3 regions of the Lamprobacter sp. genome follow, and region 1 is predicted to be linked to each of the others. Evidence: predicted binding sites of a transcription regulator. Region 1 holds the regulator's gene; each other region holds the start of a gene.
What was found. Region 1 encodes FNR, which switches genes on or off when oxygen is low (the NO sensors DNR and NnrR bind a similar motif). Its sites were predicted from a motif close to TTGATNTANATCAA; they were not measured.
Positions count from the first base shown of each region.

Region 1 (7,668 bases):
ATTGCTAGACCACGCCGCTGAGTATCAGTATGGCGTTCCAGCCTTCAACGTGAACAACCTCGAGCAGATGCGGGCCATTATGGAGGCGGCCGACGAGACCGATTCTCCAGTGATCTGCCAGGCTTCTGCGGGTGCCCGCAAGTATGCTGGCGCCCCCTTCCTACGCCACCTGATCTTGGCCGCGACCGAGGAGTTTCCACATATTCCCGTCGTCATGCATCAGGATCATGGCTCGTCGCCAGCGGTTTGCATCCGTTCGATCCAGCTGGGCTTTAGCTCGGTGATGATGGATGGCTCGCTCGGCGAAGACATGAAGACGCCGATGGACTACGACTACAACGCGAGCACCACCCGCCAGGTGGTCGATATGGCGCATGCCTGCGGTGTCTCGGTTGAGGGTGAGCTTGGCTGCCTCGGCTCACTCGAGTCTGGCATGGCTGGCGAAGAAGACGGCTCCGGTGCCGAGGGCGTGCTGGATCACAGCCAGCTGCTGACCGATCCGGAAGAGGCGGCCAAGTTTGTTGCCGATACCAAGGTTGACGCCCTGGCGATCGCCATCGGTACCAGCCATGGCGCCTACAAGTTCACCCGTCCGCCGACCGGCGACATCCTGGCCATCGAGCGCATCAAGGAGATCCATGCCCGCATCCCAGATACCCATTTGGTCATGCACGGCTCCTCATCGGTGCCGCAGGAGTGGCTGAAGATCATCGACCAGTTCGGTGGCGCCATGGGCGAGACCTACGGCGTGCCGGTCGATGAGATCGCCGAGGGCATCAAGAACGGCGTGCGTAAGGTCAACATCGACACCGACCTGCGCATGGCCTCGACCGGCGCCATTCGCCAGCATCTGGCCGAGAACCCGAAGAACTTCGACCCGCGCAAGTATCTTGCGGCCTCAACCAAGGCCATGAAGGAGATCTGCCGGGCGCGTTATGAGGCCTTTGGCACCGCTGGCAACGCGAGCAAGATTCGTGCACTCTCACTCGAGGCCATGACCGCGCGTTACGCGAGCGGTGAGCTTGACCCCAAGGTCAACTGATCCTAGGTCGCGTTCTTGGCGATCGCAAAGGGCGCTTCGGCGCCCTTTTTGCTGCTGGCCATGCAATGACAAGCAACCTTACCAACACCGGCTCGGCGAGTGAAGCCATGGCTGCTGTCTACCAGGTCAAAGAGGTGTTCCATACCTTGCAGGGTGAGGGCGCGCGCGCTGGCCGCGCGGCGGTGTTTTGCCGCTTTTCGGGCTGTAACCTCTGGTCTGGACTAGAGCCTGACCGGGCGAGCGCAACCTGTCGCTTTTGCGATACCGATTTTCGCGGCACCGATGGCCCTAGCGGCGGGCGGTTCGCCGACGCCGAGGCACTCGCCGACCATATCCAGGCGCAGTGGCAGGCTGTTGCCGGAGGCCGGGCCCGGGAAGCTCGCTACGTCGTCTGCACCGGCGGTGAGCCGCTACTGCAGCTCGACGCGGCCTTGCTTGCCGCCCTCCATGAACGCGACTTCGAGGTTGCGGTCGAGACCAACGGTACGCGGCTTGCGCCATCTGGCATCGATTGGCTCTGCGTCAGTCCAAAGGCGGATGCACCGCTGGCGCTGAGCTCCGGGGATGAGCTGAAATTGGTGTTTCCGCAGCCTGAAGCACCGCCGGAGCGCTTTGTGGATTTCGATTTCGCGCATTTCTTCCTGCAACCCATGGATGGACCGCAGCGGGTCGAGTACACCCAGCGCGCGATCGACTATTGCAGACGTCATCCACAGTGGCGTCTAAGCCTGCAGCTACACAAGCTGCTCGGTATCCCCTAGCAGAGAGGGTCTGAATGGCTGGGTGTTCTGTCGGTTGCTGAGATCAAGCCCAATGCTGGCCGTTAGCTGCCACCGGCGCGCTGCGCTGCCGATGGCTCGTTTGTCGCCGCCAAGTTCGGTGCCTTGAGCGTACCGCCCTGCGCCAATGCGCTGCGGAGTCTGTCACCGGTACCCGCAGGGACTAAGACCAGGTGTGGGCCGTTTGGCAACGTCTTGCCGCGCTTCAGTCCAGGGTTGAGTCGTTTTAGCTGGGTCAGGGTGACGCCGCAGGCATGCGCGGCCTCAGCGAGATCGATCTGTTGCCCGGACTCGACCACCTCGACCAGCGGTCGATTGGCGATTGCTGGCATGGAAAGCCCGAGCGCATCATGTTCGCGCACGAGCTTCGCGATCGCGAGTAGCTTGGGCACGTAGTTCTCCGTCTCGGTCGGCAGGTCGAGGGACCAGAAATCAACCGGCTTGCCGGCTGCTTTATTGGCCCGCTGCGCCGCCCGAACGCGCGCGGGACCAGCGTTGTAACCGGCCAGTGCGAGCGCCCAGTCGCCGCCGAGCTCGCGATGCAGTTGCTGTAGATAGGCGATGGCCCCTCGCGTCGAGGCCAAGATATCGTTGCGGCCGTCGTACCAGCTGTTTTGTCTGAGGCCCATCTCGACGCCGGTATAGGGCATGAACTGCCACATGCCGGTCGCGCTTTTAGGCGAGACTGCGTGCGGGTTATAGCGGCTCTCGACCTCGGGCAGCAGGGCTAGTTCGGCCGGCAGACCATGGCGCTCGAGCTCTTCAATGATCAGGTGCAGATAGGGCTGCGCCCGCTTGCTCAGATCCGTGAGATAATGGCTGTTCTGCTTGAGTGTGCGCACCGCCCGCTCGACGCGCTCATGATGGTGGATCCCAAGGCGTTCGCCATGACGGACGCGATCCCAGAGATCGCCGCCCGCTCCGCGATCGACATAGCGATGTCGGCTCCTAGTCTTGCCGTCGTCGCGACCGATGACCCGGACGTCGATCGCGGGGCGAACATAGCCGTACTCTCGAGCTGAGACCGAAAAGGTCTGGCCACTACTGGCGATGGTATCCTCGGGCGGCTGGTGGCTGGCGCAGCCGATGAGCTGGAGCGGAAGGCCGATCGCGACGCAGGCAAGCAGGGAGGTTCGAGCAGCACTTTGCATAAAAGACCGAGCAGCGACTGGAGAAAAAGATGCGCTTCGTTCTTGTTTTGTCGCGCTTCGCGGCTCAAATATACGGGAAAACCCGGAGGCTTTCCAGCGCACTTTCCAGCGCAAGGTGCGATCCATGTCGAGCCCTTCAATGATGTCCCGCCAGCAGGACGACAGCGCGGCTCTGGATGACCTTGCTGAGTGGTTCAAGACGCCAATTGGCCGCGAGGTCGTTCAGCTTGAGCGTGAATGTATCGAACGGATGATCGAGAATTCCTTTGGCCATTTTCTGGTGCAGGTCGGCTGCATGAGCGACTTCCGTGGCGCCTTCGAGCATAGCCGTATCCGGTCGCATGTGGTGCTCAGCGAACCCCCCTGCTCGGACTGGTCAGGCTCGCCCCTGCGCGCGAAACCGGCTGAGCTTCCATTAGCGCCGGTGAGTGTTGATGCCTTGCTGCTGCCGCACACGCTCGATTTCGCCTTGCAGCCGCAACGCGTGCTGCGCGAGGCCGAGCGTGTTCTGATCCCGGAGGGGCGTATCCTGATCATCGGCTTCAATCCATTGAGTCCTTGGGGCCTGATGCGTGGGGCGCTGCGCCATCGGCAAGCACCCTGGGGTGGCAATCAGTTAACCTCATCCCGCCTCATCGACTGGCTCGACCTGCTGGGCTTTCAGTTGGAGGTGCGACACTGGTTATTATTTCGGCCACCTCTGCGGTCCGCCTTTAGCCAGCGCCTCAATTGGCTCGAAGAAGCCGGTACACGCTGGTGGCCCCTGTTTGGTGGCATCTATGTGGTGCGCGCGGTCAAGCGCGTGAGCCTTTCCACTCCGCTGCGACCGCGCTGGAGACAACGCCCAGCATTTCTGCCCAGCGGCGCCGTGAAGCCAACCGCCCGTGAAGGTCATCATGTCCGCTAGTCAGTTGTCTGCCGCAAAGGCGCAGAATGAACGCCCAACGGCCGTTGAGGTCTTCACCGATGGCGCCTGTAAGGGGAATCCGGGGCCCGGTGGTTGGGGGGCGTTGATGCGTTATGGCGCACACGAGAAGGAGCTCTTCGGAGGTGAGTCGCAGACCACGAATAACCGGATGGAATTGATGGCAGTGATTCAAGCACTTGAGACCCTCAAGCGGCAGAGCAGCGTGATACTGACCGTCGATTCGCGCTATGTACAGGATGGGGTCGAGCGCTGGATGGCGCGTTGGAAGCGCAATGGCTGGATGACCAAGCAGGGGAGTCCGGTGAAGAACCAGGATCTCTGGCAACGTCTCGATCAGGCACTGGCTGGCCATCGCGTGAGCTGGCGTTGGGTCCGCGGCCACAGTGGACATGCGGAGAATGAGCGTGCCGACCAACTCGCCAACCGGGGCATCCCAAAGCGGGCCTGATCCCCAGGCTCAGATCTCCCAGGCTAAACAGTTTAGGAAGGGTGTGATGCGACAGCTTGTTGTCGATACGGAAACCACCGGGCTTGAGCCCAGCGAAGGGCATCGGGTCATCGAGATCGGCTGTGTCGAGGTGGTTGAGCGCCAGCTGACCAAGGCCAACTTTCACCGCTATCTTCAACCGGATCGCGAGATCGATGCCGGAGCAGTTGCGGTGCATGGGATCTCGAATGCCTTCCTCGCCGACAAACCGCGCTTTGCCGAGATCGCCGAAGAGTTGATTGACTATCTGCGTGGCGCCGAGCTGATCATCCACAATGCCGCGTTTGATGTCGGATTTTTGAATCATGAGCTGAGCCAATGGCGTCCAAATGCCCCCCGCATCGAGGATTTATGCACGGTTGTCGACACCCTCGCATTAGCGCGGCAGCGGCATCCTGGGCAACGCAACAGCCTTGATGCGCTCTGTCGGCGCTACGAGATTGATAACAGTCGCCGCGATTTGCACGGGGCCTTGCTTGACGCCGAGATCCTTGCCGACGTCTATCTGGCGATGACCGGCGGTCAGGTCGCGCTGGCGCTCGGCAGCGAGTCCACCCCTGATCATCACGGCGGGCAGGCCGAGGCTGGGGTCTTACCGAGACGGGTGCGGAAGGACAGGCCGCCACTGCGCATCCTGCGTGCGACAGATCTTGAACGCTCTGCACACCTCGCCCGTCTCCAGGCGATCAACGCTGCGAGCGACGGCGGCTGTGTCTGGATGTCGTTGTCGGGCAAGACCAGAGCACCCTAGGCCCATCGTCCATGCCGGAGTCTTACCTACCTGGGTTCGGCAAACAGACTCCGGTGTGCCGAGGGGCTTGAACCCGGCAAGGCGTTTGAATCTGGCAGGACGGTGCCGCGGTCAATTCGAGCGCTGTTTATGGGCACTGGATGGCGGTGCACCGGCCATCATCTCGAGCGCGCTCAGGTTGAGTACCTCGACGTGCTTGCGATCGACACGGAGCATGCCGTCTTCTTGGAAACGGGTGAAGAGCCGGCTGACGGTTTCGACCGCGAGACCAAGATAGCTGCCGATCTCATGCCTGGACATGCTCAGGTAGAAGTCGGTTGGCGACAAACCACGCTTGCTGAGTCGGCTCGACATGCTGGTGAGGAAGGCCGCGAGTCGCTCCTCGGCATTCTTCTTGCCGAGCAGCAGCAGCATATCGGCGTCCTGCCCGATCTCCTTGCTCAACAGACGATACATCTGGTGCTGCAGCGAGGGGATCGAGGCCGCGAGCTCCTCGAAGCGTTGGAAAGGCACCTCGCAGATCGCTGAGGTCTCGAGCACCTTGGCAGAGCAGGCATGGCAAGACTTGTCGATCGCATCCAGGCCGATGATCTCACCGGGAAGATGGAAACCAAGCACCTGCTCGCCGCCTTCCTCACTCGGCGCATAGGTCTTCACCGAGCCCGTCTTGACGACATAGAGGGAGCGGAAACGCTCGCCACCTCGGAACAGGTGGTCGCCGCGATGCAGTGGGCGAGAGCGTTTGATGATGGAGTCGAGGCGATCGACATCTTCCGGCGCGAGTCCCATCGGCAGACAGAGCTGCGATAGTGAGCAATTCTTGCAGGCGACTCGGATCGTGTCGAACGAGATAACTTTTCGCTGAGTCAAAGCAAGCTTCCAGTGTGTGGTTTAACCGTATTCTGCAACTCAAGTTGACATGCATCAAGCGTCAATCTGATTTGCATACACGCGCGTTGCGTATTGAAATTAACGGTCAGGATTTCGCGGGGCACACGCAAACGCTGTCGCGAGGGGCGGCAAGCGTGACGATGAGGGCGTTACAGTCCGGTGCTCGCTTCCGATCAGGGCCATCTGCGCGCTCGCTGACAGCCCTTGGGCACGGCCGGCGGAAAATAGAAAAAGCCGCGCCGAGGCGCGGCTTGGGCAGAAACGGTAATGAGCCGTTACTTACTTGGCCTCAGGAGCAGCCGGGGCGGCTGGAGCCATCGGCGCGCCGTAAGGCATGCCATAAGGGGCGCCGTAGCCGTAAGGGGCACCATAGCCGTAACCTGGATAGCCGTAGCCATAGCCGGGGTAGCCATAGCCGTAACCGTCGCCATAGCCGCGACCATAGCCATAGCCGCGCCCGCGGCCATAACCCCGGCCACCACCGCTCATGCTCATGTTGAAGTCGCCGTAGCCGTCACCCAACATGTCGCTGAACATGTCGCCCATGCCGTCGCCCCAACCGTTGCCGTAGCCAGGACCACCGTAGCCGGGGCCGCCCCACCATGCCTGGGCAGCGCTCATCGAGAAGGCAGCGCTGGTGGCAATGGCGGCAATGCCCATGACCTTTGCAAACTTGTTCATTGTGATGCTCCGTAAGGGTGGTAAATCGATCCGCCGCAGCCCCTGCGATCTGTGTGGGTCAGCTCCGCGTCGAGCTGCGATGGAGGTCCGCAGAGAACGAACGCCGCGGAGTATACGTGCAGCGGATACTGCTTGTGAAGTCCATGATCGACGCCATGGCATCGGACCTTTCTCGGTCGGAATTGTGAGGTCGCAGCCAATTTGCTACCTTGAGAGGGGTATCCTATCCAGACCCAAGTCGTCTGCCTCCACAGGTCATGCCCAAGTTTATTTTCGTTACCGGCGGCGTTGTCTCGTCGCTCGGCAAAGGTATTGCGTCCGCGTCCCTGGCTGCGCTGCTCGAAGCGCGCGGTCTCAAGGTGACGATGATCAAGCTCGATCCCTACATCAATGTCGATCCGGGCACCATGAGTCCGTTTCAGCATGGTGAGGTTTATGTCACCGATGATGGTGCCGAGACTGATCTTGATCTCGGACACTATGAGCGCTTCCTCCGCACACGGATGGGGCGCAACAACAACTTCACCACCGGCCAGATCTACGAGAGCGTGATCCGCAAGGAGCGCCGGGGCGACTACCTCGGTCGTACCGTGCAGGTGATCCCGCACATCACCGACGAGATCAAGGCGTCGATCCGCCTCGGTGCCGACGAGACCGATGTCGCCATCGTTGAGATCGGTGGCACTGTCGGCGACATCGAATCGCTGCCCTTTTTGGAGGCGATCAGGCAGATGCGGGTCGAGGTCGGCGTCGAGAACGCGCTGTTCATGCACCTCACCCTGGTGCCGTTCATCCCGGCCGCCGGCGAGATCAAGACCAAGCCGACTCAGCACTCGGTCAAGGAGCTGCGCTCGATCGGTATCCAGCCGGACATCCTGCTCTGCCGCGCCGAACGCGACCTGCCAGATGAGGAACGGCGTAAGATCGCGCTCTTCACCAATGTTCCGGAGCGGGCGGT
Region 1 covers NZ_JAYESN010000026.1:45,620-53,287, reverse strand. Annotated here, with positions in the region: gene fba (class II fructose-bisphosphate aldolase) at 1-1,042, shown strand, start outside; gene queE (7-carboxy-7-deazaguanine synthase) at 1,150-1,803, shown strand; gene VBE63_RS09280 (transglycosylase SLT domain-containing protein) at 1,866-2,972, opposite strand; gene VBE63_RS09275 (class I SAM-dependent methyltransferase) at 3,112-3,879, shown strand; gene rnhA (ribonuclease HI) at 3,869-4,348, shown strand; gene dnaQ (DNA polymerase III subunit epsilon) at 4,395-5,138, shown strand; gene fnr (fumarate/nitrate reduction transcriptional regulator Fnr) at 5,250-6,008, opposite strand; gene VBE63_RS09255 (sulfur globule family protein) at 6,309-6,710, opposite strand; gene VBE63_RS09250 (CTP synthase) at 6,968-7,668, shown strand, end outside.

Region 2 (7,668 bases), on a different contig from region 1:
CCCAAGCATCCAGGCGATCTATCAGTTGCGGGAACGCGCCGTGCAGCTGGGCATTGATGACATAGCGACCAAAGTCGATACCCGGCTCTATCAGAATGCCCGCAATACCCTGCTCAAGGCACTGTTTGAATGAGCCACCTTCCGATGCTGAGACCGATCCCCTTGTCGTTGTCATCGCTGTTGCTATGGCTTCTCAGCCTCTTTGCGCATGGCTCGGAGACCTCCCCGGAGCGTCCGCTTGCCACTGAGTCCATCGCTTCCGCCGTGCCCCCTAACGCTGAGCTCCCTACCCTTGCACAGCCGTTACCCTCGGTCATCAGCACCAACCTCTGCGCCGACCTGTTGCTGCTGCGCTTGGCGGCACCGGAGCAGATCCTCTCAGTCTCACGCCAGGCGCAAGACCCAGCGCAATCACCGGTCGCCGAGATCGCATCCGCCTACCCAGCCAATCGCGCGGCCGTCGAGGAGATGCTCTACTTCCAGCCCGATATCGCGCTCACCTATTTGGGCTGGTCGTCGCGCTTGCATGCTGAGCTGCTCGCTGATCAAGGTATCCGCATCGTCCCCCTACCCTATCCTAGAGGTGTCGAGGATGCTCTCGCCATGACGCGCGAGATTGCCCAAGCGATCGGTCGCGAAGTTGCGGGCGCAGGCGAGATCACCAACGCGCAGGCTCGGATCAAGGCGCTGACGGAGCAACTGCCGGCTCGGACTGCGGCACTCAAGACGCTCTATCTACGCCCCAACGGCGGCACCGCAGGCAGTGAGACCTATATCGATGCCCTGCTCGGATTGCTCGGTCTGCGCAATCTCGCGGCCGAGCAGGGCATCCGCGGTTGGGGTACAGTGCCACTCGAACAGTTGATGCTTGATCCACCGGATATCTTCCTGCTCGGCTACTTCGATCAGGCGCAACCACAGTCGACAGCGCGCTTCGGTCGCCATCCGCTGCTGCACCAACTGCTGGCACGGATACCCAGCATTCAGCTGCCGAGCAACAGCGGATGGGGCTGCGGCGGACTGGAGCTGATCGACGCCGCCGAGCTGATCGCCGAGCAGTTGAAGACGATTCATATCTTCTTCGACCCCCAACCCGCGCACTGAGTCGATCAACCGCAGATGGCGCGGATCAGCACTTTCCAAACAATTGGTTGTGAGACATGATTGTTTTGGGCGCTCACCCGCCTGTCGGACTTGACGAGCGCTTCTGCTGGCAGCCCGACAGGCGGGCGCCTTGCTGATGCGCGCCCGCTCTCCTTATCCTGAGCGCGCAGCGCTGCTCCTTAACGCGGCCTTGGTCCTGCTTCTGCTCGGCCTGAGCCTGCTCTCATTGCGTTTTGGGGCCGCGCCACTGTCGCTGAGCGAGGTTGTCGCTGGCCTATTCGGAAGTGGACCAGAGACAGAGCAACTGATCGTGCAGCAGATCCGGCTGCCCAGGGTGCTATTGGCCTGGCTGGTGGGCATGGCTCTCGGGATGTCGGGCGCCGCACTACAGGGCCTACTGCGCAATCCGCTGGCTGAGCCTGGGCTGCTGGGGATCTCTTCAAGCGCTGGGCTAGGTGCCGTCTTGACCCTCTACTTCGGCCTCAGCGCCATCAACGATTGGGCCTTGCCAGCCACGGCGATGCTGTTCGCGCTGCTGGCGACCCTGTTTCTCTATGGGCTGGCGCGCGCAGGCTCCTCGAACCTGACCCTGATCCTCGCTGGCGTCGCTGTCTCGGCGCTGGCATCGGCGCTGACCTCTCTGGCCTTGAATCTGGCGCCGAATCCTTATGATGTGCAGGACATCGTGCTCTGGCTGTTGGGTTCGATCAGCGACCGCGGCTTTGCCGATCTGCGCCTGGTGCTGCCCTTCGTGCTGCTCGGCCTGCTGCTGCTGTTCGCTGCCGCACCGGCGCTAGAGGTGCTCGCACTCGGCGAAGCAGAGGCGACCAGCCTGGGTGTGAATCTTCCACGACTGCGGGTGCTGATCATTGTCGGCACCGCGCTCAGCGTCGGAGCCTGCGTGGCGGTGACCGGCGCAATTGGCTTCGTTGGCCTGGTGGTGCCGCACATGCTGCGCCGCTTCGTCCAATATCGATCGGGCCAGCTGCTGCTGCCAAGCGCCTTAGGCGGCGCGGTCCTGGTGCTCGCCGCCGATATCATGCTACGGCTGATCGGCACGCCGAAGGAGCTGCAGCTTGGCGTGGTCACCGCGCTGGTAGGGGCGCCCTTCTTCCTGGCGCTGGTACTGCGCTCGCGCAGGGATATGCTGTGAGCTTGGAAATGATCGCGGCCTTCTCGAACGGCACCTGCCTGATCTGGTCGCTGCTCGATACTCAGGTCTCTCTGGCGCTGGCATTGGCATTGGCGCAACATTCATGGAGGCAGTCGTTTTGAGCCGATTGACGATCGAAGCCCTCTCCGTTGAGCTTGCTGGGAGGACTCTGCTATCAAGCCTCGACATCGAGATCGCGGCCGGCGAGCTGTTTGGGCTGATTGGGCCAAATGGGGCTGGCAAGAGCACGCTGATCAAGGCCATCACCCAGGTGCTGCCCTATCGAGGCAGCATCTGTCTCAATGGGCAGTCACTGGCACGGATGTCGGCACGCGAGCGTGCGCAGCGGCTCGCCTATCTGAGCCAGGACGACCGCCTGCAGTGGCCGATCAGCGTCCACGATCTGGTCGCGCTAGGCCGCCACCCCTACCGCGGCAGCTGGTGGCGCGGCGGCTTAGGCACTGGCTTGCACGGCAAGGCGTGCCGGGATCGCTCGGCCGGCGATGCCCAGGCCGATGAGCGCGCCATTGAGGAGGCCCTGCACGCGGCTGACCTCTGGTCGCTGCGCGGGCGCCGCGCCGACGAACTCTCCGGTGGCGAGCGCGCCCGTGCCCGGCTCGCCCGCGCGCTCGCGGTCGAGGCCGAGGTACTGCTCGCCGATGAGCCGGTCGCCGCGCTCGATCCGATGCATCAACTCCAAGTCATGGAGCTGTTGCGTGCCCGCTGCCAGACCGGACAGAGCGTTATCGTCGTCCTGCATGACCTGACGCTGGCCAGTCGCTTCTGCGATCGCCTTCTGCTGCTCGACCAAGGTGCCGCAGTCGCCAGCGGTCGGGTCGAGACCGTCTTAAGCCCTGAGCATCTCGCCTTTGTCTATGGCGTGCAAGCGATCATCGGCGAACATCAGGATGGCGACCAGCTGCACCGCTATATCGTGCCTTGGAGCTGCGACAAGGGTGGGTGAATGTTGGAGCCGCAAATGCTCCTAATGCAGAGGTCCTGTGGTCGTATGACGCCAAGCAGCGGTTCCCCTGTAACGTCGGGCAGCAAAGCCCGAAGCGCTTGATTCAGGGCAACTGCTTTGCGGCACGACAAGGTCAGCGAGGCACGGTGCATGATAGTCTCCGACTGTCATGCTGGCACGACAGCGAAGACTGTCAGCCGAGCTAATCATACAGGCTACACCTCGACAACCAAACAGGGGCTGAAGCAGCCATTGCCCAGGCTGCGATCGACGTGGGCCCAGTGCCCTTTCACCGCTGGTCGGCGCTCGCGTGCGACGGCAAGATTCATCGGAGCTGACAATGCGCATCCTTTTTGTCCACCCCAACTATAGCGCTGGCGCCGCGGACATCGCCGGCAACTGGTCTCCGGCATGGGTCGCCTATCTGGCTGGCTATCTGAAGCAGGGCGGCTACACCGATTACCACTTCGTCGATGGCTTGGTGGACAACCTCGACGAAGAACAGCTGCGGGTCGCCATCCGTGACGCCAAGGCCGATATCGTCGCCACCACGGCGATGACGCCGATGATCTACACCGCGCAGCGGCTATTGCAGATCGCCAAGGAAGAATGCCCCAACGCCATCACGGTGCTCGGCGGCATCCATCCCACCTTCATGTACCAGCAAGTGTTCGGCGAGGCACCTTGGATCGACGTCATCGTGCGTGGCGAGGGCGAGGCGGTCACGCTGAACCTGGTGCGCGCCATCGACGAGGGCCGCTGGCCCACTGAGCGCGAGAAGATCAAGGGCATTGCCTATCTGGACGAGGACAACAAGGTCATCGCCACCCCGGTCGAGCCCTCGATCAAGGATGTCGATTCGATCTGGCCCGACTGGGGCATCCTCGAGTGGAAGAAGTACATCTACATTCCGCTCGGCGTGCCGGTCGCCACACCCAACATGGCACGCGGCTGCCCCTTCACCTGTAGCTTCTGCTCGCAGTGGAAGTTCTGGCGCGACTATCGCGTGCGTGATCCGAAGAAGATGGTCGACGAGATCGAGGAGCTGGTGAAGGTCCACGGCGTCGGCTTCTTCATCCTCGCCGACGAAGAGCCGCAGATCAACAAGGCCAAGTTCGTCGAGTTCTGTCAGGAGCTGATCGATCGGGATCTCGGCATCCATTGGGGCATCAACACCCGTGTGACCGACGTCATGCGCGACGAGGATCTGCTGCCCTTCTACCGCAAGGCTGGGCTGGTTCACGTCTCGCTCGGCACCGAGGCCGCCGCGCAGTTGAACCTAGACCGCTTCGTCAAGGAGACCACGATCGAGCAGAACAAGCGCGCGGTGCAGCTGCTGCAAGAGAACGGCATCGTCACCGAGGCCCAGTTCATCGTCGGCCTCGAGAACGAGACCCGCGAGACCCTGGAAGAGACCTATCAGATGGTCATGGACTGGGGCGCGGACATGGCCAACTGGTCGATGTATACCCCCTGGCCGTTCTCCGACATGTTCACCGAGATGGGCGACCGGGTCGAGGTATTCGACTACTCCAAGTACAACTTCGTCCAGCCGATCATGAAGCCGGATAGCATCGACCGCGCCGAGCTGCTCGATGGCGTCATGGCCAACTATCGGCGCTTCTACATGAAGCGGATGCTGTTCCAGTACCCCTGGGTCAAGGACCCCTTCCGTCGCAAGTACCTGATCGGCTGCATCAAGGCCTTCTTCAAGAGTGCCTATGAGCGCAAGTTCTACCAGCTTGGCAAGCAGAACTACTGGGGGCCGATGTTCAAGAAGCTGATCAGGTTCGACTACGACAAGAGCAAGTCGAAGATCGTCGAGCCGGATCACAATGCTTGGAAGCAGGCCCCAGCCGCCAAGCGCCCGGCGCTCGGCACCAGCCAAGCCGTGCCCATGGCCTGCGGCGGTGGCAATCAGCAGATGGAAGACCTGGAGATCGGCGGCGAAGCCTCACCAAAGTGTCAGCCGGGTGGCTGCGGTGGCGGCATCAGGCCAGCATCGTCCTCCGCCACTGTCGCGATGCCAGAGTTGCAGACGAGCAAGCCGCGCGAGGCGGTGGCTGAGGAGGCCTAGCCGTAACCGACCGAGTCTCCGTCTTTGCCTCGCCCCGCGCAAGTGGGGGGCGAGGCAGAAGAGGCCCAGGCGTCAGCGTCGGTCTTTGCCCGGCCACACGCAAGTGCGGCGAGGCCAAGGTGCAAATCTCAGCATCCGAGTGGCGATCACATCGCCTTCATCCTGATGTTTGATCGTGCCTGCCGGGAGCATCACGGCAAGGCGCGACCTTGTCTCATTGGGGAGACGCCTTTTGAGAGAATTTGTTGAGAGGATTCGCCATGACTGAACTCGCTTCTCTCTATCAGACCGACTACTCCCAATGGACGCAACGCAACGCCGAATTATTACGCGCCGGTCGCTTCGAGGAACTGGATATCGAACACTTATTGGAAGAGTTGAGCGATATGGGTAAAAGTGATCGGCGCGAATTGCATAGCCGTTTTTTGATCCTGATCGCACACCTGCTCAAGTGGCAATTCCAATACCAAACGCTCAGCGAACGCTGGCGCGAATTCAAGGGCGATAGCTGGCGTTCGACGATCATCGAACAGCGCCAGCAGATCAGTGTCCTGCTGCGCAAGTCGCCCGGCCTAAAGTCGGTCTTAGAAGAAACCAGCATTGATGCCTATGCCGACGCTGTTGACCTCGCGCACAAAGAAACCCGCCTGGCGCGATCAACCTTTCCGGAAGTCTGTCCCTACTCCATCACACAACTGCTGGACGATAGCTTTTATCCCGAGCGATGACAGCACAGCATCTTCCGGAACGAAACGTGCCGGAATGATACCGATATCAGCGCTGGACCGCCATTCAACCTCCAGCCGGACTTTAAGGCTCAAGCGGGTGAGTAGGAGACCATGCCAGACACCGCACCGATGATCGACCTTCAGCTACCCCCGTTGCTCGACCACGGCCCACGCCGCGCGCGCGCCCTGATGATCCAGGGCACCGCCTCCGACGTCGGCAAGAGCCTGCTGGTGGCGGGACTCTGCCGAGCCTACAGCCGGCGCGGGCTCGCCGTGCGTCCGTTCAAGGCGCAGAACATGAGCAACAATGCAGCGGTCACCGCCGATAGCGACGCCCCGATCGGTGCCGATGGCGAACAACCGCGCGGCGAGATCGGCCGTGCCCAGGCCCTGCAAGCGCGCGCCTGTGGCGTGCCGCCCTCGATCCACATGAACCCGGTGCTGCTCAAGCCACAGACCAACGTCGGCTCGCAGGTCGTGCTGCGCGGGCGCTCGCTCGGTAACTGCCCGGCGCGCGTCTACCACCAGATGCGCCAAGGCATGATGCCGGCCATCCTCGACAGCTTCGAGCGCACCTGCGCCGAGGCCGATCTGGTGCTGGTCGAGGGCGCTGGCAGCGGCGCCGAGATCTATCTGCGCGACTGCGACATCACCAACATGTACTTCGCCGAGCAAGCGCGGGTGCCGGTGATCGTGGTCGGCGATCTCGACAAGGGCGGCACCATGGCCTCGCTGGTCGGCACCTGGCTGCTGCTCGATCAGGCCGATCGCGCGCGCGTGGTCGGTTACCTGGTGAACAAGTTTCGCGGCGACTTCTCGCTGTTCGAGCCGGCCTGCGACACCATCACCGAGATCACCGGCTGGCCTTTCCTCGGCGTGCTGCGCTGGTTCGAGGGCGCCGCGCGCCTGCCCGCCGAGGACTCGCTGGCGCTCGAGCGCCCCGCCGAGGGCGACTGGGCCAACGGCGGCGGCAGCATCAACATTGCCGTGCCGCGCCTGTCGCGGGTCGCCAATTTCGACGATCTCGATCCGCTAGCCGCTGAGCCGGCGGTGAACCTGCGCTGGATACAGCCCGGCGAGCCGATCCCGGCGACCACCGATGTCATCATCCTGCCCGGCTCCAAGGCCACGCGTGTCGATCTGCAGACCTTGCGCCGCGAGGGCTGGGACATCGACATCCTCGCCCATGTCCGCCGTGGTGGCCGCCTGCTCGGCCTCTGCGCCGGCTTTCAGATGCTCGGCCAGGTGGTGCGCGACCCCGAGGGCATCGAAGGCGAGCCAGGCGAAACACCCGGCCTCGGCCTGCTCGAGATCGAGACGCTGATCGGTGGCGACAAGCGCCTGATCGACCTCGATCTAACCGACCAACATAGCGGCTGCCGCGTCACCGGCTACGAGATGCACATGGGTCGAACCCAAGGTGTCGGGCTCGAACGGCCCTGGCTTCTGCTCCAGGACGACCAGGGCTGCGTCCGTCCGGAAGGAGCCGTCTCAGCAAGCGGCCGCGTCATGGGCGGCTATGTGCATGGCATCTTCGCCAGCGATGGCTTCCGCGCCCACTGGCTCGAACAGGTCGGCGCTAAAGCCGCAGCGCTCGACTTCGAGCAACGCATCGAGGCCGCCCTCGACGCCCTTGCTGATC
Region 2 covers NZ_JAYESN010000084.1:5,814-13,481, forward strand. Annotated here, with positions in the region: gene VBE63_RS18155 (hypothetical protein) at 1-133, shown strand, start outside; gene VBE63_RS18160 (ABC transporter substrate-binding protein) at 145-1,104, shown strand; gene VBE63_RS18165 (iron ABC transporter permease) at 1,241-2,257, shown strand; gene VBE63_RS18170 (ABC transporter ATP-binding protein) at 2,376-3,221, shown strand; gene bchE (magnesium-protoporphyrin IX monomethyl ester anaerobic oxidative cyclase) at 3,562-5,298, shown strand; gene VBE63_RS18180 (DUF29 domain-containing protein) at 5,559-6,026, shown strand; gene VBE63_RS18185 (cobyric acid synthase) at 6,138-7,668, shown strand, end outside.
Region 2: the regulator FNR is predicted to act here: its motif matches at 3,320-3,333, upstream of bchE (magnesium-protoporphyrin IX monomethyl ester anaerobic oxidative cyclase).

Region 3 (7,668 bases), on a different contig from region 1:
CGTTGGCGACCAGGTCGACCGCTGAGCTCAGCACCATCACCTCGGCCTTGTCCTTGTCGATGGGGATCTCGATGCCCGCCTGCTCGCGGATGGTATCGACCATCTTGTGCAGCGCCTCGGGTGAGGAGCCGAACACCGTGCCCATCTGTTTCTGCTCCATGCGCAGGGCGGCCAGCTCCGGTGGCACCAGCTCGGCGGCGACCATGGCGGTGCGCATGTGATGCACCAGCGAGGCGGTGTCGATGCCCATTGGGCAGACCATGGTGCAGCGGCCGCACTCGGAACAAGAGTCGTAGATCAGCTCCTTGGCCTGCTCGAAGTCGGAGAGCTTGACCGGCTGCGTGATCAACCGATGCCACCAGCGCATCGGGCTGATCTCGCGCTGATAGACCCGGCGGTAGAGGTCCATCTTGCGCATCGGCGCGTATTTGGCCTCACCAGTGGCCTGGAAGTAATGGCAGGCGTTGGTGCATTGGCCGCAATGAATGCAGCTCTCGAGCCAGACCGCCTCGTCGGCGTTGGTCTCCTCGACCAGGGTGTCGACGGCGCCCTGGAGGCGCTTCTCGTCGGACTTGGTCGGCTTCGGCGCCATCTCACGCAGCAGGCCGATCTGGCTGGCCAGGCCTTGGTAGACCTGCTCGAAGCTGGGAAAGATGGCTGTGGCTGTGGCGGCCGTCGTGTTAGCAGTGCTCATATCCGAACCCCCTTGTGGGCGTAGGCCAGCCCGCTCTGGGCGCGGGAGAAGATGAACCAGAACGCATGCATCAGCTTGCTGAACGGCATGTAGGCGAACAGCAGTGCGGAGCTCAGGATGTGCAGCGCGAGCATGGTCTCGTAGCGCAGACCGACATGGGCAAAGGCCATGAGGCCGGTGAGCAGCGGCAAGGCGACGATGATCCAGGTGACGTAATCGCCGAGCGTTGAGTTGTAGACCGCGGGCTTGGAAAGCCGGCGGACGATCAGCGCGATCAACGAGACCAGGGCAATGGTGCCGAGGGCTACGCCGACGAAGTTCGGCAGTGCTGGCCAGGACAAGCCGGTTAGACTTGTGATGAATTCGATGTGCGGAACGATACCGACAACGACCAGTAAAGTGGCGATGTGGAAGACGTAGGCAACAACGGTCTGATAACGCGTCGTGGTGGTGAACTCACCGCTCGGCCAAGCGCGACTGAAGACGGTGCGATAGCCCTTAAAGTTGCCAAAGGCATCGCGCGGGCGCGAGAGGTCGGCGCCGCGCGTGAGGGCAAGGACGCCGATGATCCGCAAGGCGATGCCGGCGGCCATGATGATGAGTGCGGCATGAATCGCAGGGCCGCGGGCGAATTCGAGCAGTGTCATGGGGTTCCGTTCTCCTGAGGAAGTTGGTGGTTCGATTGTTCTTGTTGTTTGTGCTGATTGAGTGGCAGGGGGCTCGGGCGGCGACCGTTCTGCGGGGCGCACCCGAGACCCCTTGACCTTGTCGTGCTCTCGTCTCTCGCTGGGGGCTTCTCGTTGGTCGCCGTCTAGTCGCTGCTGTGCTCGTGGGCTGCCAGGTCGGTCTTCTTGCGGCGAGCGAGCACGGCTGCTCCGGCTCCAGCCGCGGCTCCGGCGATGGCCGCAGCACCGAGCTTGGCGCCGTCACCAAAGTTGCCAGTGGCGACCGACTGATAGATGCCGCCCATGTCCCAGAACCTGGGCTCCGAGCAACCGATGCAGCCGTGTCCGGACTGGATCGGGAAGCTGACGCCGTTGTTCCATTTGATATGGGCACAGGCGTTGTAGGCGATCGGCGCCTTGCAGCCGAGCTTGTACAGACACCAGCCCTTGCGCGCGCCTTCGTCGTCGAAGGTCTCGGCAAACTCGCCGCGGTCGTAGAACGGGCGGCGATAGCAGCGGTCGTGGATGTTCTCGCCAAAGAAAGCGACGGGGCGGCCAAGGTGGTCGAGCTCGGGCAGGCGTCCAAGGGTCAGGTACTGGGCGATGACGCCGGTGATCGCGAGCGGCATCGGCGGGCAGCCGGGCACATTGACGATCGGCTTGTCCTTGATGATGTCGCCCACCGCGACGGCGCGGGTCGGGTTGGGCTTGGCCATCGGGATGCCACCGTAGGCTGAGCAGGTGCCGATATTGATCACGGCGGCGGCATTCGCACAGGCCTCTTTCAACATCGCGAGGTTGCTGATGCCAGCGACCGTCGAGCAGTGTTCATCAAGCGGGATGGAACCGTCGACCAAGACCAGATATTTGCCAGCATTCTCGTGCTGGGCCTGCTCGCGGGCCTGCTCGGCGGCCTCGCCGGAGGCCGCTTGTAGGGTGTGGTGATAGTCGAGCGAGATGAAGTTGAACATCAGCGCTTCGATGGATGGCGAGCTGGAACGGGTCAGGGCCTCGGTGCAGCCGGTGCATTCTTGGAAGGACAGCCAGATAACGGATGGACGACGGGCGCTAGAAAGGGCTTCGGCCATGGCTGGAGCGATACCTGCCGGCAAGGCCATTAAAGAGGCGGTCGTCGAGCAAAATTTAAGAAAGGCGCGACGGCTGACCCCCTGGCTGCGCAGTAATCCGCCTAGGGTTGGCTCATTCGGCATCTTGGTCTCTCCTTATTTATTGGTGGTCTTTGTTGGGTCGCGCCAAGTAGAAGTTGGCGTATTTCTTATGGGTTGCGAATTATCAACGATTTCGCCTTGGTGGGGCCATAGAACCAGCTGAATTTCTTAGTGTTTTTGTTGGTTTGCTGAGGCTTTGGCTCCGTCGTCATTACTCTAGCTGATGGGGGTAAAAAGTGATGCAAGTCTCATCTTTTAAAACTGATCTGCATCAATTATTAATGGAACTCCAAGTGCGCAAGGCGGGATTCGTGCGTTTTTTCTGCTAATTCGATAATCGGTGAGCTATTAATCTGCCAGGATAATTAGTTATTAATGGCACAGAATAATTAATTGTTAATATTGTTGTTTGGGCAGGCGGTTGCTTCCCGCTTTGGTCTCGTTGAGGAGACTATCGACGAGCTGGATGTACAAAACCGGGCCCAATCTGGAGAGGGGTGAGGGGTGAGGGCGGCGGGACGAGGGCAAGGGCAAGGGTAAAGCCACGAGCGAGTACTTGGAGCGATTGCAAAGCGGACCTAGGGGGCAGGGGCAGGTGCAGCGGCAGGGAGCAGGGAGCAGGGAGCAGGGAGCAGGGAGCAGGGAGCAGGGAGCAGTGCCGCTTAGGTTTGCGGCTCTGCGATGACGCTTTGGGCGCTGCTCAGGGTTGGTGGTCGGTAATGGATGTGGGTGGTGGTTGGTGGCTTGATGAGCGCCGACTTGTTGTCAGCGGTCGGCGCTCAAGGGGTCGGGAGGGACAGTTCGCGCTGCTCGGCTTAGCCGATGAGACCATAGGCAACCAACACCAGCATCAGCAGGACAGCGGCGATGGAGACGATCTCTCCACCGTTGAGGTGCTTGAGTGCGAGCAGATATTTCATGGCAGCAGACCTTTGTTTCGGGTTGAATGGATGGTTCGATCGCTGGATCGACGGATGTTCCAGTCGGCATACACAGGACAGGGCGTTAAGATGAACACTGGCGATGCGTTTGCGACCGCCTGACGCCTAAGCCCTTATAGTTTATTAGCATATACTGGATTAATTGCAATTGCGGTATCGCAATCTGCCGGTTTCTGGGCCGTGAAGCGCGAACCAAGTCACATCAACGCTCAACGCAGGGGAGAGACCCATGACGACAGAGGGATCGAGCCCGATCACTGCAGCGTCCGCCACCGGCTTGCAGGTCGGTCCGCTCTGGGGGCTGCTGCGTCCACTCTTGTTTCGCCTCGATGCCGAGCGGGCGCATGGCATGGCAATGGCGCTCGCAGCGCGTTGGTCAAAGGCCTTCAGTGGCAAGCTTGGGGAGGCGGATCAGGCTCGTTCGCCTGGCCTACGCTTGCGGGCCATGGGTCTCGGCTTCCCGAATCCGATCGGCTTGGCGGCTGGCTTGGATAAGGACGCTGAGGCGGTGCCTCTGTGGCAACAGTGCGGCTTTGGCTTCATTGAGGTCGGTACGGTTACAGCCTTGCCGCAGCCTGGAAATCCGCGCCCTCGTCTATTCCGGCTACCAGCCGATGGCGCGCTGGTCAATCGTATGGGGTTCAACAATGCTGGCGCTGAGGCCATGGCGGTCCGGCTGACCCGATTGCGTGAGCGCGAGCTGATGCAGGTCCCGCTCGGGGTCAATCTCGGCAAGTCCAAGGTGACGCCGGCGGCGCAAGCGGCGGCTGACTATCAGCGCAGCAGCGCCTTGCTCGCCGAGCTTGCCGATTACTTGGTTGTCAATATCTCGAGCCCGAATACGCCGGGACTGCGCGATCTGCAAACCGGGGACCAGGTGCGTGCCCTCGCAGAGGCGGTGCAAGGGCCGAATCAGCGCCTGACACAGCCGCGACCGGTGTTGTTGAAGCTCGCCCCGGACCTTGCCGATGCCGATGCGATTGCCTGTGCCGAGGCGGCGATCGAGGCGGGTTGCGCGGGACTGATCCTGACCAACACGACGATCGACTTCAAGGGGCTCAGCGGTGCGACAGTCGGCATGAGTGGCGGCCTCTCTGGTCGTCCGCTGTTTGCGCGCAGCACCCGACTGCTGGGCTTGGTCCGTGAGGCGCTGGGGCCAGATCCCATCTTGATCGGTACCGGCGGTATCTTTACGCCAGAGGACGTGGCCGCGAAGCTGGAGGCCGGGGCTCAGCTCGTGCAGCTCTACACCGGGCTGATCTACGCTGGGCCTGGGTTGGTCCGGCGTTTGCTGTGCGCATTAGAGAGCCACCCATGAGCCGATCCCTGAGGATATCCTTGACGAAACCTTAGATGAAAAGGCGATTGCCGAAAAAGCTCGTACCGAATTGAGCAGGATGTTCGCTTGCCTTCGAGGAGCGTCAGCCGGGATCATTGCGGGGCTATCTGACCGGGCGGCACGACGAAGAAGGCGAGCGAAGAAACAGCAAGGCGGTATGGGCTTTGACAGAAATCGCCTAAGATTCCGACGCAAGGGGCCTCGGGATCAGCTCGGAAGGCGCCGATGCTGATGCACCGACGGGAGGCGAGGGTTGCTTCTTTCTGGCCTGGTGCCAGATGTGGGCCTCAGAAGCGATATTCTTAAAGATGCAGAAGAGGCAGACGATGCAGGATCGACCCCAAATCAAGACTGCGCTGCCGAAGCGGCGCTACCAGATCGGTGATCATACGGCAACCTTGCTGGGCGAGATCGAGAGTGATGACGATCACCGCTATCGATTCATCCTGGCGCTGGTGCCCATGGGTGAGCAGGAGCCGGTGCTCTATGTGACCAGTCAGCAGGCAGCTGCGGATCATCGGGGAGAAGGTGCCTATGATTTGCGCCTGATCAGCGCCAGCCTCACCGATGTGCTGGATACGGCTGACCGCTGGGAGAGTCTGGATCAGTTCGCCGAGCAGGCCATCGATCTCGCGCAGCAGGTGCTCGGCCTGCGCAATCAACAGGTGATCAAGCTCATGTGAGTCGGGTTCTGATGCTGGGGTGTCGGAAGGGCGCTCGCGTCCTCCTGCTTGGGTCGAGGCTAGGCGCTTTCCATGAGAAACCGGTGATCTCTGCATGATACTGAAGCTGGATGACGGCGATGCGCCATGGCCTGCCGACGCCCCCTCGCGGTTCTTCGCACCGCTGCATGGGTTGCAACGCTGGATTGCCTCGGCCTCTGTAGTCTTAGTCTCCTTGGTTCTAATGCTGGTCGGTTGCGGCCAGGACTCGGAGCAGCGTCTGCTCGTCTTGCGCGGCGCGACGATGGGAACGACCTACAGCCTGCAGGTCGTCGACCCGCCTGGGGCTTTTGATCGATCGGCACTGGCCGAACAGGTTCGCGCGCGGCTCTCGGCCATCAATGACCTGATGTCGACCTATCAGCCGAGCTCGGAACTCTCGCGCTTCAATGCGAGCAGCACGACCGACTGGTTCCTGGTCTCGCCGGAGCTGGTGGCTGTGGTCAGTGCGGGGCAGGCGGTGAGCGAGGCGAGTAATGGGGCCTTCGACATCACCGTTGGACCGCTGGTGAATCTCTGGGGCTTCGGGCCGACGCCCAGTGCCGAGGACTTGCCGACAGCGGGTGAGATCCAGGCGGCGCGGGCGCGCGTCGGCTGGCGCCAGCTTGAGGTGCGGACGCAGCCGCCCGCGTTGCGCAAGTCGCGTCCGGATCTTTATGTCGACCTCTCGGCGATCGCCAAGGGCTATGCGGTTGATCAGCTTGCGGCGCTGGTGGAGTCACAGGGTGTCAGCGATTACTTGGTCGAGATTGGGGGCGAACTGCATGGCCGTGGGGTCAATGGTCGCGGCGAGCCCTGGCAGATCGCGATCGAGCGCCCCAACGCGAGCCAGCGTGAGGTGTTCCAAGTGGTCGCCCTGCGCGACATCGGCATGGCCACCTCGGGTGATTATCGGAATTTTGTTGAGATCGATGGCCAGCGCTATTCGCATACCATCGATCCAGCCACCGGGCAGCCGGTTCGGCATCGGCTGGCCTCGGTCACGGTGTTGGCTGATGACTGCATGCAGGCCGATGCCTGGGCCACCGCGTTGCTGGTGCTAGGCCCCGAGCCTGGCCTGGCGTTGGCCGAACAACGGGGGCTGGCGGCGCTGTTCATTGAGCATGCGTTGGAGACGCCCGAAGGGGATGCATTCGTCACCCAGGAAACTGCTGCCTTTGCTGCGCTGAGCGCCGCACGCTGAGAGACGATCGATCGGTGGCCCGGCTTGGCTTTCTCCCGCCGCGTCCTTGGGTCTACACTCTGCCATCACTGGGCAGTTTCGAGGGGAGCAGGCGATGAGTCACCGGCTTAGCGGAATCTTTGCGATGCGCGTGATCAGGTCGGTGCTGTGGTTGTTAAGCGCGATCTGGCTAACGCTCGTTGCACCACAATCCGTTGCCGAGACCAGCAGCCAGCATCCTGCGGCGGTGCCGAGTGCTGCTGTCACTCCTGAGGATACGGGCGCTGATGCGCTGCAATCCCAACGCCAGCCCCAACCGCCCCAGCGTCAATTGGTCCTGATCAAGGGCGCCGATTACTTCGGCCATGATTACGATACCCTGCAAGCGGTTAGCCTCGATGATTGCGAGGTCGCTTGCCTTGCCGATGAGCGCTGCCGCGCCTTTACCTTCAATACCAATGCTGGCTGGTGCTTCCTGAAATCCAGCTTCAGCGAGCCGCGCGCCTTCGATGGCGCGGTCTCCGGCTATATCCAGAGCGGTCCGATCGATGCCGAGGATCAGCGCGCGCAACGTCGCTCGGAACTTGCGTTCCTACCCAGTGGCGATCGTAACGAGGCTGATGCGTTGCGCCGGCGCATCGCGGAAGGCGATGAATCTCGTGGCATCGCTGGTGGCCTGGATCAGATGCTGGCCGAGGCACAGCAGGCGCTGTCAGAGAATGATCCGCGCTCCGCAGCAGGCCGTTATCGGGTTGCGCTGCGACTGGCGCCGAATGATTCGGCGCTCTGGCAGCGTCTGGCCGAGGCGGCCATGGCCGTTCAAACCGACGATTGGTCCGAGCGCCAGCGGCTGCAGCAAGAGGCCACCGCGGCGGCCATCAATGCCTACCTGAGCGCGACCGAGGTCGGCCAGCGCGCAGGCAGGCTGGCGCTGATCGGGCGCTCGCTTGAGGCGCGCTCGGCCTGGCGTGCGGCG
Region 3 covers NZ_JAYESN010000121.1:1,324-8,991, forward strand. Annotated here, with positions in the region: gene VBE63_RS20650 ((Fe-S)-binding protein) at 1-694, opposite strand, end outside; gene VBE63_RS20655 (nitrate reductase) at 691-1,341, opposite strand; gene VBE63_RS20660 (hydrogenase small subunit) at 1,506-2,570, opposite strand; gene VBE63_RS20665 (quinone-dependent dihydroorotate dehydrogenase) at 3,699-4,787, shown strand; gene VBE63_RS20670 (hypothetical protein) at 5,135-5,491, shown strand; gene VBE63_RS20675 (FAD:protein FMN transferase) at 5,586-6,713, shown strand; partial or broken gene VBE63_RS20680 (MG2 domain-containing protein) at 6,838-7,668, shown strand, end outside.
Region 3: the regulator FNR is predicted to act here: its motif matches at 2,790-2,803, upstream of VBE63_RS20660 (hydrogenase small subunit).